DNA from 2 places in the Streptomyces sp. NPDC005811 genome. Region 1 is predicted to be linked to the other one. Evidence: riboswitches for the same ligand, from Rfam matches in the RefSeq annotation. Region 1 holds a riboswitch; the other holds the start of a gene.

Region 1 (7,902 bases):
GGGCGGCGGGGGCCGGCGGACCGGCCGCGTCGGCGGCGTAGGGGACCTCGCAGCGCTCGGTGCGCAGCTCGGTGACGCGCTGGCGCAGCAGGTCCAGCAGCTGGTCCACGGGGACGGGCCCGGCGGACAGCTGGAGGAAGGAGAGCACCTGGGGCATCGCCGAGACGACCTCGGCGACGGCCGCGGGCTCCTCCTCGGCGGGTTCCGGGGTGGCGAGGGACCAGGCGTCGAACAGGGCGACCCAGCCGCGCAGGACGGCGGTGTCGTCGCGGTCCCAGGCACGCAGCCGCCAGCCGGGGCGGGCGCTGTCGCCGTGCACCTCGACGAGGCCCGCCAGCCGGGCGGTGTCCCAGTCGTGGCGGACCTGGTCGGAGGTCAGGGCCAGATCGCGGGCCGCGCGTTCCGCGGTCTGGCCGGAGAGCGTGGCCTTGCCGTCGGCGGTCGCGGCGTCACCGCCGGGGCCGAGGGCGCTGTCGGCCCAGCGCGCGACACGGGCCGCGGCGGCCAGACCTGAGCGTGCCATTCTGGCCAGCTCCGCCGGGGCCGGAGTGCCCTCCGGGGGGCGGGGCGCGGGGCGGCGCGGGCGCCGCTGGTTCACAGCTGTGGGGGCGGCGGCCAGGGGTCGCGGGCGGACGAGTCGAAGCCTGGAGTCGCGCGGGATACGGGACGTCACGGGTGCAGTCTTCCGGTTGACGGTCCGAAAACCCAAACGGAATGTCACGGCGGGCGACGGGACTGGCCAACGCACGGGGTCCGAGGAGCGGCGAGGAGACGGGTTCAGGCCAGTGGTACGGGCTTAAACGGAACCTTCGGGACCGGTCCGGTGGGGACGGGGCGCGCGGGTCAGCTGAGGGGGGTGAGGAAGCGGCGGAGTGCCTCCTCGTAGTCCTTGGGGCCGGCGTTCCACATGGCGCCGTGCGGGGCCCGGGCGACGGTGTGGAGGGCGACCAGGTCGGGGCGGCGGGCGGCGAGACGGCGGGAGACGTGCCAGGGGGCGACGGTGTCGTCGGGGCCGTGGAAGATCAGCGTCGGGACGGTCAGCCGGGCCGGGTCGGCGATGTCGTCGCCGTGGCCGTCGGGGGTGGCGTGCAGACCGGTGCGGCCCTGGGCGGCGCGGACGGCGAGCGGCAGCAGTACACCGGGGGTGTGCCGGGCGGCGGCGAGGGCGCGCAGGGTGGACTGCCAGTCCAGGACCGGGGAGTCCAGGACGAGCCCGGAGACGAGGTCGCGCAGTCCGGAGCGGGCCGCGGCGCGCAGGGCCATGGTGGCGCCGGTGGACCAGCCGAGCAGGACGAGGCGCTCGGCGCCGTAGCGGACGGCGTAGCGCATCGCCGCGTCCAGGTCGCGCCACTCGGTCTGGCCGAGGTGGTTCAGGCCGTCCGTGGGGCGGGGGGCGCCGAGGTCGCCGCGGTAGGACAGGGCGAGCACGGGGAAGCGGCGGTGGTGCAGGAAGCCGAGGAGGTTCAGGGCCTGCTCGCGGGTGGTGCCTAGGCCGTGCACCGCGATGACCCAGGTGCGGCGGGCGCCGGGGACGAACCAGGCGGGCAGGTTGCCGAGTTCGCCGGGGACGTCGACGTCGGCGTGGTCGAGGCCCAGGGTGCCGCTCGGGGTGCCGACGTAGAGGTTGGGGGTGAGCCAGACCGCGTCGCCGGGGTCGAGGGTGCCGTGCGTCACGCGGTCGAGGCGGCGTACGACGGTGTCGGCGGAGTGGGCGGCGCCGGAGATCACGGGGCCGACGACGGCGTGGGAGCCGTCGCCGGCGAGGCCGTAGGTGCCGGGGCGCAGGGTGGCGAGGTGCCGGGTGAGGGTCACCTGGCCGGCGGCGGTGCCGTGCACGGTGAGCCGGGGTTCGGTGGGCAGGGGACGGCCGGGCGGCGCCTTGAGTGCGGCGTCGCTGGCGAGCCGGCCGGCGGCGACACTGGCGGCGCCGGCGGCCAGGGCTGCGGTGACGGCGGCGGCCGTCGCGGTGACAGTGCGCACCTGTCCAGTGTCCTGGCCATTCCTCTTCACGGCCAGTGGGGGCAGGGGCGGGGGTGAGGTGAGGTGGGGGTGCGGGAAGGTCCGGCACCGCCGCTATGCACCGCCGTGGCTGGGCACCGCCGCGGCGGGAAGAAAGCACCGGCTGGAGAGGGGACGGCCGGAGTGGGGACTGCGGGACGAAGGCACCGGCCGGAGAGGTGGCGGCCGAGCCGAAACGGGGGGCCGGGGTGCGGGAGGGTTCGGCACCGCCGGTGTGCGCCGCCGTGGCTGGGCGCCGTCGCGGCGGGAAGACGGGACCGGCTGGAGAGACGGCGGCGGGACGAAGGGACCGGCCCGGAGATAGAGCGCGGCGGGAAGACGGGACCGGCCGAAGAGAAGGCGGCGGGACGAAGGGGACGGGCGGAGAAATGGCGGAGGGACGGCGGCTGCGCCGGAGCGGCGGGGACTGGGGCGGGAAGTGCGGCGTCGCGGCGGAGGAGGCCGCTGTCGGCCGTGACCGGGCGTCAGCGTTGGCCGTAGCCCCGTAGGCGGGTGGCTGCCTCTGTCACCTGGGCCCTTGTCAGGAGGGTCGGGGTGTGGCCGGGGACCGAGGATGCGGTGAGCCAGAGGTGGCACATCCATTCCAGCTGGGCCGTTCGGTCGAACGCCTCGTCGAGGGTGGCGCCGTAGGTGAGGGTGCCGTGGTTCTGAAGGAGGCAGCCGGTGCGGTCGGTCAGGGCGCGCAGCGCGTGCGCGGCCAACTCCTCGGTGCCGTACGTCGCGTAGGGGGCGACCCGGACGGGGCCGCCGAGGGCGCCGGCCATGTAGTGGACGGTCGGGAGCTCGGTGACGAGGGTCGAGACGGCGGTGGCGTGCACGGCGTGGGTGTGGACGATCGCGCGGGCGTCGGTGTGGCCGTACACGGCGAGGTGCAGGGGCAGCTCGCTGGTCGGGACCAGGGTGCCGCGGACCTGGCGGCCGGCGAGGTCGACGCCGGTGATGTCGTCGGGGGTGAGGCGGTCGTAGGGCACGCCCGAAGGGGTGACGAGCACGGTGTCGCCGACCCGTACGGAGACGTTGCCGGAGGTGCCGACGACCAGGCCGTCGGTGACGGTGCGGCGGGCCGTCGCCACGAGTGCCGTCCAAGCCTGTCGTTCGTCGCTCAGCTGTTCGCCCATGCCCCGATCCTGCCACCGAGTGACAAGAGTCTCCCCGGCGGGCGCCGCGGCCCGGCCATACCGGGGTCGGCAGGCGAACATAGTGACGACGCCCACATCAAGACACCTTGACGCCCATCCCAGTTCACCTTCCGTTCATTCAGGTTACTTAACTTCAACGAACCAATGACTTCGAACGATTGCCTGGGTAAATGGAAAACTTCTCGCTGATCCTCGCGATTGTGGTGGTCACCGCACTCGCGTTCGATTTCACGAACGGTTTCCACGACACCGCCAACGCGATGGCCACGACCATCTCGACCGGTGCACTCAAGCCCAAGGTCGCGGTGGCCATGTCCGCCGTGCTGAACCTTGTGGGCGCCTTCCTCTCGGTGGAGGTCGCGAACACGATCTCCAAGGGTCTCGTCGACGAGACCGGCATCCGTCCCGAGGTCATCTTCGCCGCCCTGGTCGGCGCGATCCTCTGGAACCTGCTGACCTGGCTGGTGGGTCTGCCCTCCAGCTCCTCGCACGCCCTCATGGGCGGCCTGATCGGCGCCACCATCGCCTCGGCCGGCATGGGCGCGGTGCACGGTGACGCCCTGGTCACCAAGGTCCTGATCCCGGCCGTCGCGGCCCCGATCGTGGCGGGCGTCGCCGCGATGCTCGCGACCCGGCTGTCCTACACGCTGGGCAGGAAGGCCGACGGCAAGGCCGCGGCGAAGGGCTACCGCGCCGGCCAGATCGCCTCGGCCGGCCTGGTCTCCCTGGCGCACGGCACGAACGACGCGCAGAAGACGATGGGCATCATCACCCTGGCCCTGGTCGCGGGCGGCGCCGTCGCCCCCGACTCGGACCCGCCCACCTGGGTGATCCTCTCCGCCGGCCTGGCGATCGCGCTCGGCACCTACCTCGGCGGCTGGCGCATCATCCGCACCATGGGCAAGGGCCTGACCGACCTTCAGCCGCAGCAGGGCTTCGCCGCCCAGACCAGCGCGGCGACGGTCATCCTGGCCTCCTCCCACCTCGGCTTCTCCCTCTCCACCACGCACTCCGTCTCCGGTTCGGTGATGGGCGCGGGCCTGGGCCGCAAGGGCGGTGTGGTCCGCTGGTCGACGGCGACCCGGATGTTCGTGGCCTGGGGCCTGACGCTCCCGGCGGCCGCCCTGGTGGGCGCGCTGGCCGAGTCGGTCACCGACCTGGGCGACTGGGGCACCGCGGTCGTCGCGGTCTTCCTGATCGCCTCCAGCGCCGCGATCTGGAAGATCTCCCGCCGCGAGGTCGTGGACGCCTCGAACGTCAACGCGACCGAGGAACCGGCCGGTGTGGTCACCACGGCGATCGCGGCCGTCACCCCGCCCCCGGCGGGCACGGTCGCCGAGGACCTGACGGCCACCATCCCGTCCCCGGCCGCCACGGCCACCGCCACCGCCACGACCGAGCCGACGGCTCCGGCCGCCTGAGCCCCGCCCATCCGGTACGCACACCCGGTACGAAGGAAGAGAATCAGCATGGACATCGACTGGGCGGCCCTGGGCTCCGTGTTCGGCGTCAGCCTCGTGGTCACGGTGGGCCTGGTGGCCCTGTTCACCCTCGGCGTCATGGGCCTGTCCCGCCAGGAGCGGGCCACCGCGGAGGGCGGCTCGGCCGGCCTCGCGGTGACGGGGGCGTACGTGTGCTTCGCGGCCTGCGCGGCGGCGGTGGCGTACGGGATCTCACTGATCGTGGTCTGACCCACCCGCAGGACACCCCGGGGTGCGGGACGGTTCGCCGTCCCGCACCCCGTTCTCGTGCGCCCGCGGACTCCCCCGCGCACCGGCCCGTGTGGGGTTCTGCACACTCTCCCCGCGCAGGTCAACGGCAAGTTGACGGCCCTTCCAGGGGCGTGGTGGACTGCCGGGGCCATGTACGGCGGCAGAAGAGGAAGCCGGTGAGAATCCGGCGCGGTCCCGCCACTGTCACCGGGGTAGGTAGCCCCGGGAGCCAGGAACTCTCGCCGCCGTCTCGTCGAACCAGGGCGTGGACACCCTGAGTGAGGACATACCGCCATGCTCGCCTGCCGTTCGAGAGCCTGCCCGGCTCCCAGGTACAGCCCAGGACCGCTGCCCGCCCCCACGGCCGGCTGAGCCGATGCGAGCCGATCGCGTCTTCGCGTACGGCGCCGCCGCCGGCCTCCTCGGTGACCTGCTCCTCGGCGATCCCCGCCGGGCGCATCCGGTCGCCGCGTTCGGGCGGGCCGCCGGTGCCGTGGAACGGCTGCTGTGGCGGGACCACCGGGGACACGGCACCCTGCACACCGCCGTGTGCGCGGGTGGGGTGGTCATGCTGGGGACCGTGGCCGAGAAGGCCGTACGCCGCTCCCCCGCCGCCTCCGTCGCCCTGACCGCCGCCGCCACCTGGGCCGTGGTCGGCGGGACCTCGCTCGTCCGTGAGGCCCGGACCGTCGGGCGGGCCCTGGAGGCGGGGGACGTCGAGGCGGCGCGGGCCCGGCTGCCGCATCTGTGCGGGCGGGACCCGCAGGCGCTCGACGCCGACGGGATCGCCCGGGCCGTCGTGGAGTCCGTCGCCGAGAACACCTCCGACGCCGTCGTGGGGGCCCTGGTGTGGGGCGCGCTGGGCGGGGTGCCGGGGCTGCTCGGGTTCCGGGCCGTCAACACCCTGGACGCGATGGTGGGTCACCGCTCCGCCCGGTACCGGCGGTTCGGGTGGGCCTCGGCCCGGCTCGACGACCTCGCCGGCTGGCCCGGGGCCCGGCTGACCGCCGTACTCGCCACGCTGGCCGGGGACGATCCGCGCGGGGCCGTACGGGCCTGGCGGCAGGACGCGGACCGGCATCCCAGCCCCAACGCCGGGCCCGTCGAGGCCTCGTTCGCGGGGGCCCTCGGGGTGCGGCTGGGCGGGACGCTGTCGTACGGGGGCCGGGTCGAGCACCGGCCCGTGCTCAACGGGGAAGGACGCGCCGTCGCCACGGGCGACATCGAGCGGGCCGTACGGCTCTCCCGGCGCGTCGGGCTGCTCGCGCTCGGCGTCTGTGTCGCCGGGCGCCTCATCGCAAGGGGGCACAGGTCATGAGCGGGGGTCTCCTCGTCGCCGGCACCACCTCCGACGCCGGCAAGAGTGTCGTCACGGCCGGGATCTGCCGGTGGCTGGTCCGCCAGGGCGTCAAGGTCGCGCCCTTCAAGGCGCAGAACATGTCGCTGAACTCCTTCGTGACACGGGAGGGCGCCGAGATCGGGCGGGCGCAGGCCATGCAGGCCCAGGCCTGCCGGGTCGAGCCGACCGCGCTGATGAATCCCGTGCTGCTCAAGCCCGGCGGCGAGCAGAGCAGTCAAGTGGTGCTGCTCGGCAAGCCGGTGGGCGAGCTGAGCGCGCGCGGCTATCACGGCGGGCGGCAGCAGAGACTGCTCGGGACCGTGCTCGACTGTCTCGCCGAGTTGCGGGGCACGTATGACGCGGTGATCTGTGAGGGGGCCGGTTCTCCCGCCGAGATCAATCTCCGGCGGACCGACATCGTCAACATGGGGATCGCCCGCAACGCCGGGCTCCCCGTCCTCGTCGTCGGCGACATCGACCGCGGCGGGGTCTTCGCCTCCTTCTTCGGGACCGTCGCCCTGCTCTCCCCCGAGGACCAGGCGCTCGTCGCCGGGTTCCTCGTCAACAAGTTCCGCGGGGACGTCTCGCTCCTGGAACCGGGCCTCGACATGCTGCACGGGCTCACCGGGCGGCGGACGTACGGCGTGCTGCCGTTCCGGCACGGGCTCGGGATCGACGAGGAGGACGGGCTGGGGGTCCGGAACTCCCGGGCCTCCGCCCCGGTCGGCGAGGACGTGCTGCGGGTGGCCGTGTGCGCCGTCCCGCTCATGTCGAACTTCACCGATGCCGACGCGCTCGCCGCCGAACCCGGCGTCGTCGTGCGGTTCGTAGACCGGCCGGAGGAACTGGCCGACGCCGATCTCGTCGTCGTCCCCGGGACGCGCGGGACCGTCCGCGCGCTGGAGTGGCTGCACGAGCGCGGGCTCGCCGACGCCCTCGTCGCGAGAGCCGCGGAAGGACGCCCGATCCTCGGCATCTGCGGCGGCTTCCAGATCCTCGGTGAACACATCGAGGACGAGGTGGAGAGCCGGCGGGGGCGGGTCGAGGGTCTCGGGGTGCTGCCCCTGAGGGTTCGGTTCGCCCCCGAGAAGATCCTCACCCGGCCGGAGGGGGAGGCACTCGGCGAGCGGGTCGAGGGGTACGAGATCCACCACGGGGTCGCCGAGGTGACCGGTGGCGAACCCTTCCTGGACGGCTGCCGGGTCGGGCAGACCTGGGGCACCCACTGGCACGGCTCGCTGGAGTCCGACGGGTTCCGGCGGGCTTTCCTGCGCGAGGTGGCGGCCGCCGCGGGCCGCCGGTTCGTACCGGCCCCGGACACCTCGTTCGCCGCGCTGCGCGAGGAGCAGCTCGACCGGCTCGGCGATCTGATCGAACAGCACGCGGACACGGACGCGCTGATGCGGCTCATCGAGTCGGGCGCGCCGCAAGGACTGCCTTTCATTCCACCGGGAGCGCCCGCATGAGCACTGTGTTGTTGTTGTCGACCGCCGACACCGATCTGCTGGCGGCCCGGGCCGCCACCGGCGTCGGCTACCGGATCGGCAACCCGACCCGCGTCGACGTCACGGACGAGCTGCCCGGTCTCCTGGACGGCGCCGACCTCGCCGTCGTCCGGCTGCTCGGCGGCAAGCGGGCCTGGGAGGACGGGCTGGCCGTCCTGAAGGCGTCCGGGATCCCGACCGTGCTGCTG
Region 2 (7,209 bases), on a different contig from region 1:
TCACGCTGTGGACGGGCTTCGGCCTCGTCTTCGGCGAACTGGCCGAACGGCTCCTGAACCCCAAGCCCGTGCAGGCGCCGGCGCGGGCGGCGGTGACCGTCCCGCAGTGACGGTCCCGCAGTGAGCCGACCGGAATGACACCAGGGCCCCCGGATCCGTCCGGGGGCCCTGTCATGCGCGGTCGTCCGTCTCCTCGCCGACCGGGTCCAGGGGCTGCCCGAGCCGCACGTTCCACCGCCCCGCGCGCCCGCTGACCGAGGTGGCTGTCAGCGGCGGCACGTCGAGCCGCCAGAAGGCCGCGAGCGGCGCACCCAGCACGTGGACCACCACGGCCCGGACGATCTCCGGCTCGACCACCGCGACCGTGTGACCGTCCGTCCCGGCCGCCGCCCGCAGCCAGCGGCCGACCCGGGCGCACAGGTCCGCCACCGACTCCCCGCCGTGCGGCGCCGCGTCGGGATCGGCGAGCCAGCGGCCCACCTCCTGCGGCTCGGCGGAGCCGACCTCGGCGAGGGTCAGACCTCGCCAGCGCCCCATGTCCAGCCCGGCCAGTTCCGGCTCCTCGGTCCCGTCGAGACCGAGGGCGGCCGCCGTCTCCCGGCAGCGCACACTCGGGGAGAGCAGGACCCGTACGGCGGCGGGCAGCGACCCGGCGGCGGCCCGCGCCCGGGCCGTCCCGCCCGCGTCGAGCGAGCCCCCGTCGTCGAAGCGGGCCCGGCGCAGGGAGTCGTTCATCGCGGGCGGGACGAAGGTGACGCGGCTGGTCACGTGACAGTTCCTTCTGGAGTGGGCAGCGTGCCCAGGAAGCGTATGTGCGGGCGGTCCCCGGGGGCGGTCCGGGTGACGGCGGCGCGGACGCCGTACACCTCGGCGATCAGCTCCTCGGTGAGGACCTCCTCCGGGGTGCCGCCCGCGACCACACGGCCGCGCCGCAGCACGAGCAGCCGGTCGCAGTACATCGCGGCCAGGTTGAGGTCGTGCAGGGCGACCACGCTGGTCAGCCGGAGTTCGGTGATCAGGTCCAGCAGGGCGAGCTGATGCTGGATGTCGAGGTGGTTGGTGGGTTCGTCCAGCAGGAGTTCCCGGGGCTGCTGGGCGAGGGCGCGGGCGATCTGGACGCGCTGGCGCTCCCCGCCGGACAGGGTCCGCCAGGGGCGGGCGGCCTTGTCGGCCAGACCGGTGCGGGCCAGCGCGGAACGGACGGCCTCCTCGTCCTCGGCGGAGGCGGGCGCCCAGGCCCTGCGGTGCGGGACCCGGCCGAGGCGTACGACGTCGAGGACGGTCAACGCGACCTGGGTGTCCGCCTGCTGCTCGACCACGGCCACCCGCCGGGCGACGGCACGGCGCCCCACCCGCTCCAACGGGCGCCCGTCGAGCGTGACGGCGCCGGAGGCCGGGGCGAGGACACCGGCGAGCAGCCGCAGCAGGGTCGACTTGCCGGAGCCGTTCGGGCCGAGCAGCCCGGTGACGGTCCCGGGGCGCGGGGCGAGGCTCACCCCGTCCAGGATGAGGGTCCCGTCGGCCGACCGGCTGACGCGGTCGGCGCGCAGGCCGTCGTCGGCGAGGTCGGGGCCGCTCATCGGGTGTCCCTGCCCCGGTAGAGGACCAGGACGAACGCCGGGACGCCGATCAGCGAGGTCATCACGCCCACCGGCACCTCCTGCGGGTCCAGCAGGGTGCGGGCCAGGGTGTCGACCCAGACCAGGAACACCGCCCCGGCCAGCGCGGTCGCCGGCAGCAGCCGGGTGTGCCCGGGACCCGTCAGCGCACGGGCGGCGTGCGGCAGCACCAGCCCGACGAAGCCGATCGCCCCCGCCGAGCCGACCAGCACCGCCGTCAGCAGCGCGGTGACGCACAGCAGCACCAGCCGGGTACGGGCCACGCGCACCCCCAGCGTGGCGGCCGCGTCCTGCCCGAACGCGAAGGCGTCCAGCGTGCGGGCGTACCCCAGACACACGGGCAGCGCCGCCGCCAGCACCGCCAGACACAGGCCGACGTCCGTCCAGTCGGCCCCGCCGAGCGAGCCGAGCAGCCAGAACAGCACCCCGCGCGTGGTCTCCGCGTCGGCCGCCGTCATCACCACGAAGGAGGTGACCGCCGAGAACAACTGCATCGCGGCGACCCCGGCCAGCACCACCCGGTCCGTGGTGCCCCCGAGGCCGTGACTGAGCATCAGCACCAGCACGAACGACACCACCGCGCCCACGAACGCCCCGCCCGACACCGACACGGCCCCGCCGCCGACCCCGAGCACCACGACCACGACCGCACCGGTCGAGGCCCCCGAGGAGACCCCCAGGACGAACGGGTCGGCAAGGGGATTGCGCAACAGCGACTGCAGGACCGCGCCGCACACGGCCAGCCCGGCCCCGCACACCGCCGCGAGCAGGGTGCGCGGCAGCCGCAGATTCCATACGATCCCGTCCCGGATCGGCGACAACCGCCCCTGTCCCCAGCCGAGATGGGCCGCCACCGTCGCCCATACGTCACCGACGGCGATGTCCGCCGGGCCGATGGTGATCGCCACCGCGACGGAGCCGCCGAGCAGCGCGAGCCCGGCCGCCCACAACAGCGCGCGCCGCAGCACCACCGGGACCGCGGCCGAGGCCTGCGGGACCGCCGCCGTCGGGACGTCGCTCACCCCGCGAGGCCGTACGCGCGCAGCGCCGCCGCCACCTTCTCCACGCCCTCCACGGTCCGGATCGTCGGGTTCATGGCCTGCCCGGACAGCAGCACGTACCGTTTCTTCCGCACGGCGGTCATGGTCCTGGTGACGGGATCGGACTCCAGGAACGCGATCTTCTTCGCCGCGGTCTCGGCGGTCTGCTGCCGGCGGGTCAGATCGCCGACGACGAGGACGTCGGGGTCGCGGTCGGCGACGGTCTCCCAGCCGGCCTGGGGCCACTCCTCGTGGGTGTCGGCGAAGGCGTTCTCCGCCCCGACCTCCCGGGTGATCACGCCGGGCGCGCCGCAGCAGCCCGCCAGGTAGGGGGACCGGGAGTTGGCGAACCAGTACAGGACGGTGACGCCCCGGGCGTCCAGGCCCGAGGTGGCCTTGCCGAGCCGCCCCTTCAGCTCGGCGACGAGCGCACGGCCGCGCTCCTCGACGCCGAAGATCCGCGCCAGGTCGGTGACCTCGCCGTAGATCGCGTCCATGGTGAGCGGCTCGGTGCGCGAGCCGTCGCCGTCGCCGCTGTTGTCCTTGCCGACGCAGTCGGCGGGGGAGAGGTACGTGGGCACGCCGAGCTTGTCGAACCGCTCGCGGGTGGCGACCCCGCCGGTGCCGAGGGTGGAGGCGAAGGAGGCGGCGACGAAGTCGGGTTCGGCGTCCAGCACCTTCTCGAAGGAGGGGGCGTCGTCGGCCAGCCGCCGTACCTTCGCGGCGGACTTCTCCAGCCCCTCGGCCACCGGGTCGGTCCAGGTGGCGGTGCCCGCCATCCGGTCGGCGAGGCCGAGGGAGAGCATGATCTCGGTGGTGCCCTGGTTGAGGGAGACGGCCCGCCGCGGAGGACTGTCCACGCGCACCTTCTCCCCGCAGTTGTCGAGGGTGACGGGATACCCGGCCGCGGTGTCCTCGGCGGCGGAACCGCCGGAACCGCCGGAACCGGCCGAACCGGCGCATCCGGTCAGCAGCAGGGCGCCGGCCAGGAGCAGGGGGAGGGTGGGACGGACGGGGCGTGCGAGCGGCACGGAACATCCTTCGGCGTCGAGGGCTCATGCGCGAAGCCCGGTCGTGCGGTTGCTCCCCCGGCGTCCTTGCGCCGCCGGAGGCCGCCAGCAGGTCTTCGGACTCGGGGTCACCCGGACGGGGCGCCTTCCCGGACCGTTCGCCGTCCAGTGGCCGTTGCCCCGCCCGTCGCCCTCACCGCTGCGCGTCAGCTCCGGATTCGCACCGGATTCCCTGACCCGTCGTGCGTACGCGTACGCACAGGGGTACGACTGGCTTCGGCAAGCTACCACAGGGCCGACGGACGGTCCCACGTCGCTGATCAGCCGCATGTGCAAGCTATGAGGGCTTCTTCACATGGCACAAGCTGGCTGTGGCGCGACATATGAATGGAATATGCGTTTGTGCGCATCCCCGGCGCGGGTACGGTCACCCGGGAGGTGGTGGCCCATGAGCCGAGGCGCGGGGCACGGCGCGGAACTCCTGCTCGCCGGTGATCTGGCCCGGCCGGCCCGGCTCACCGTGGCCGATCTGCTGACCTGGCCCCAGCGGCGGGCGGCGGTCAGCTTCGAGTGCGCCACGAGCGGTGTCCAGCACCACCGGTTCACCGGACCGCTCCTGCACGACGTGCTGTCGGCGGCCCGGCCCGGCTTCGATCCCGCCCGGCGCAAGGACCGGCTGCGGTTCCTGATCGCCGTGCACGGGGCGGACGGCCATCACGCCGTGCTGTCGTGGGCCGAGATCGACCCCGACTTCGGCAACGCCGCCGTGCTGCTGGCCACCACCATCGACGACACCCCGCTCGACGGGGCCGGACCCCAGCTGGTCCTGCCCCAGGACCGCTGCGGCGCCCGGCACATCAGCGGGATCGACACGATCCGCGTGGACGGCGGCTACACCCCCTGGAACTGAACGCGAAGGGCGCCCGGGACAAGGCCCGGGCGCCCTCGCTCACTTCAGGGTCGGTTCAGGATCAGACCAGGTCGAACCGGTCCAGGTCCGAGACCTTGGCCCAGGCCGCGACGAAGTCCTTCACGAACTTCTCCTTCGCGTCGTCGCTCGCGTAGACCTCGGCGAGGGCGCGCAGCTCGGAGTTGGAGCCGAAGACCAGGTCGGCACGGGTGCCGGTCCACTTCAGGTTGCCCGCGTCGTCACGGCCCTCGAAGGTGTGCTGGTCCTCCGAGGTGGACTTCCAGGTCGTGCCCAGCTCGAGCAGGTTGACGAAGAAGTCGTTGGTCAGGACGCCCGGGGTGTCGGTGAACACACCGTGCTTGGAGCCGCCGCTGTTGGCGCCGAGGACGCGCAGACCGCCGACGAGGACGGTCGTCTCGGGGGCGCTCAGGGTGAGCAGGTTCGCCTTGTCGAGCAGCAGGTACTCGGCCGGCAGGCGGGTGCCCTTGCCGGTGTAGTTGCGGAAGCCGTCCCAGGTCGGCTCCAGCGCGGCGAACGACTCGGCGTCCGTGTGCTCGTCGGTCGCGTCGACACGGCCCGGCGTGAAGGGGACCTCCACGTCGACGCCGGCGTCCTTGGCGGCCTTCTCGACCGCGGCGGCACCGCCGAGGACGATCAGGTCGGCCACGGAGACCTTCTTGGCGCCGGTGTTGAACTCGGCCTGGACGCCCTCGATGACGCTGAGGACGTGACGCAGCTCGTCGGGGTTGTTGGCCTCCCAGGAGCGCTGCGGCTCCAGGCGGATCCGGGCGCCGTTGGCGCCGCCGCGCTTGTCGCTGCCGCGGAAGGTGGAGGCCGACGCCCAGGCGGTGGAGACCAGCTGGGAGACGGTCAGACCGGAGGCGAGCAGCTTGGCCTTGAGGGCCGTGACGTCGGCCGCGTCGATGGCCTCGCCCTCGGCCTCGGGCAGCGGGTCCTGCCAGATCAGGGTCTCCGCGGGGACCTCGGCGCCGAGGTACAGCGACTTCGGGCCCATGTCACGGTGGGTCAGCTTGAACCAGGCGCGGGCGAACGCGTCGGCGAACTCGGCCGGGTTCTCGTAGAAGCGGCGCGAGATCTGCTCGTAGACCGGGTCGAAGCGCAGCGACAGGTCGGTGGTGAGCATGGTCGGCAGCTGCTTCTTCGACGCGTCGTGCGCGTCGGGGATGATCGCCTCGGCGTCCTTGGCGACCCACTGCTTGGCGCCGGCCGGGGACTCGGTCAGCTCCCACTCGTACTCGAACAGGTTCTTGAAGAACCCGTTGCCCCACTGGGTCGGCGTGGCGGTCCAGGTGACCTCCAGGCCGGAGGTGATGGCGTCGCCGCCCTTGCCGGAGCCGTAGGTGCTGGCCCAGCCGAGGCCCTGCGCCTCGATCGGGGCGGCCTCGGGCTCGGCGCCCACGTTCTCCGCCGGGCCGGCGCCGTGGGTCTTGCCGAAGGTGTGGCCACCGGCGATGAGGGCGACGGTCTCCTCGTCGTTCATCGCCATGCGGCGGAACGTCTCACGGATGTCGCGGGCCGCGGCGATCGGGTCCGGGTTGCCGTTGGGGCCCTCGGGGTTGACGTAGATGAGACCCATCTGGACCGCGCCGAGCGGGTTCTCCAGGTCGCGGTCGCCGCTGTAGCGCTGGTCGTCCAGCCAGACCTTCTCGGGACCCCAGTAGACGTCCTCCTCGGCCTCCCAGACGTCGGCGCGGCCGCCGCCGAAGCCGAAGGTCTCGAAGCCCATCTGCTCCAGGGCCACGTTGCCGGTCAGGATCATCAGGTCGGCCCAGGACAGCGCCTGGCCGTACTTCTTCTTCACGGGCCACAGCAGACGGCGGGCCTTGTCCAGGTTGCCGTTGTCCGGCCAGCTGTTCAGCGGCGCGAAGCGCTGCTGGCCGGCGCCCGCGCCGCCGCGGCCGTCGGAGATGCGGTAGGTGCCCGCGCTGTGCCAGGCCATACGGACCATCAGCGGGCCGTAGTTGCCGAAGTCGGCCGGCCACCAGTCCTGGGAGTCCGTCAGTACCGCGGCGATGTCCTGTTTGACGGCCGCCAGGTCGAGGTTCTTGAACGCCTCCGCGTAGTCGAAGTCCTCACCGAGCGGGTTCGCCACCGCCGGGTTCTTGGCGAGGATCTTCAGGTTGAGCCGCTCCGGCCACCACTGGCGGTTGCCGCCGCCCTGGGTGGGGTGTGCCGCACGGTCGTGGGCGACGGGGCACTTCGCCTCGGACGAGGGGTTCTCGGACATAGGGGGGATTCCTTCCGAAGGGGAAATCACGGTGCTGCTGCGGTACCGGCGGTGGAGCAGGCGGGGCACAGGCCCCAGTAGATGACCTCGGCCTCGTCGATGGCGAAGCCGTGGTCGTCGGACGCGGTGAGGCAGGGGGTGTGGCCGACCGCGCAGTCGACGTCGGCGACGACGCCGCACGAGCGGCACACGAGGTGGTGGTGGTTGTCCCCGACGCGCCCCTCGAACCGCGCGGGGCTGCCCGGCGGTTCGATACGGCGGACGAGTCCGGCCGCGGTCAGCGCGTGCAGCGCCTCGTACACGGCCTGTACGGAGATGTGGCCGACGCGGTCGCGCACTCCGGACGCGATCGTCTCGACATCGAGGTGGTCACCGCTGCGGA

The links. A riboswitch is a leader RNA that binds a small molecule or an ion and turns the genes downstream of it on or off. The one in region 1 is predicted to bind cobalamin.
Region 2: another riboswitch for cobalamin. It lies ahead of ABZ490_RS15835 (ABC transporter substrate-binding protein); the one in region 1 lies ahead of ABZ490_RS24720 (cobalamin biosynthesis protein).

The regions. Positions count from the first base shown of each region.
Region 1 covers NZ_JBEXXK010000023.1:60,929-68,830, forward strand. The annotation lists gene ABZ490_RS24695 (hypothetical protein) at 1-673, opposite strand, end outside; gene ABZ490_RS24700 (alpha/beta fold hydrolase) at 844-1,980, opposite strand; gene ABZ490_RS24705 (class II aldolase/adducin family protein) at 2,484-3,137, opposite strand; gene ABZ490_RS24710 (inorganic phosphate transporter) at 3,329-4,579, shown strand; gene ABZ490_RS24715 (hypothetical protein) at 4,628-4,849, shown strand; cobalamin riboswitch at 4,988-5,130, shown strand; gene ABZ490_RS24720 (cobalamin biosynthesis protein) at 5,247-6,188, shown strand; gene ABZ490_RS24725 (cobyric acid synthase) at 6,185-7,675, shown strand; gene cobN (cobaltochelatase subunit CobN) at 7,672-7,902, shown strand, end outside.
Region 2 covers NZ_JBEXXK010000013.1:24,399-31,607, reverse strand. The annotation lists gene ABZ490_RS15855 (CbtA family protein) at 1-110, shown strand, start outside; gene ABZ490_RS15850 (histidine phosphatase family protein) at 172-768, opposite strand; gene ABZ490_RS15845 (ABC transporter ATP-binding protein) at 765-1,580, opposite strand; gene ABZ490_RS15840 (iron chelate uptake ABC transporter family permease subunit) at 1,577-2,587, opposite strand; gene ABZ490_RS15835 (ABC transporter substrate-binding protein) at 2,638-3,690, opposite strand; cobalamin riboswitch at 3,759-3,959, opposite strand; gene ABZ490_RS15830 (molybdopterin-dependent oxidoreductase) at 4,118-4,579, shown strand; gene katG (catalase/peroxidase HPI) at 4,641-6,827, opposite strand; gene ABZ490_RS15820 (Fur family transcriptional regulator) at 6,854-7,209, opposite strand, start outside.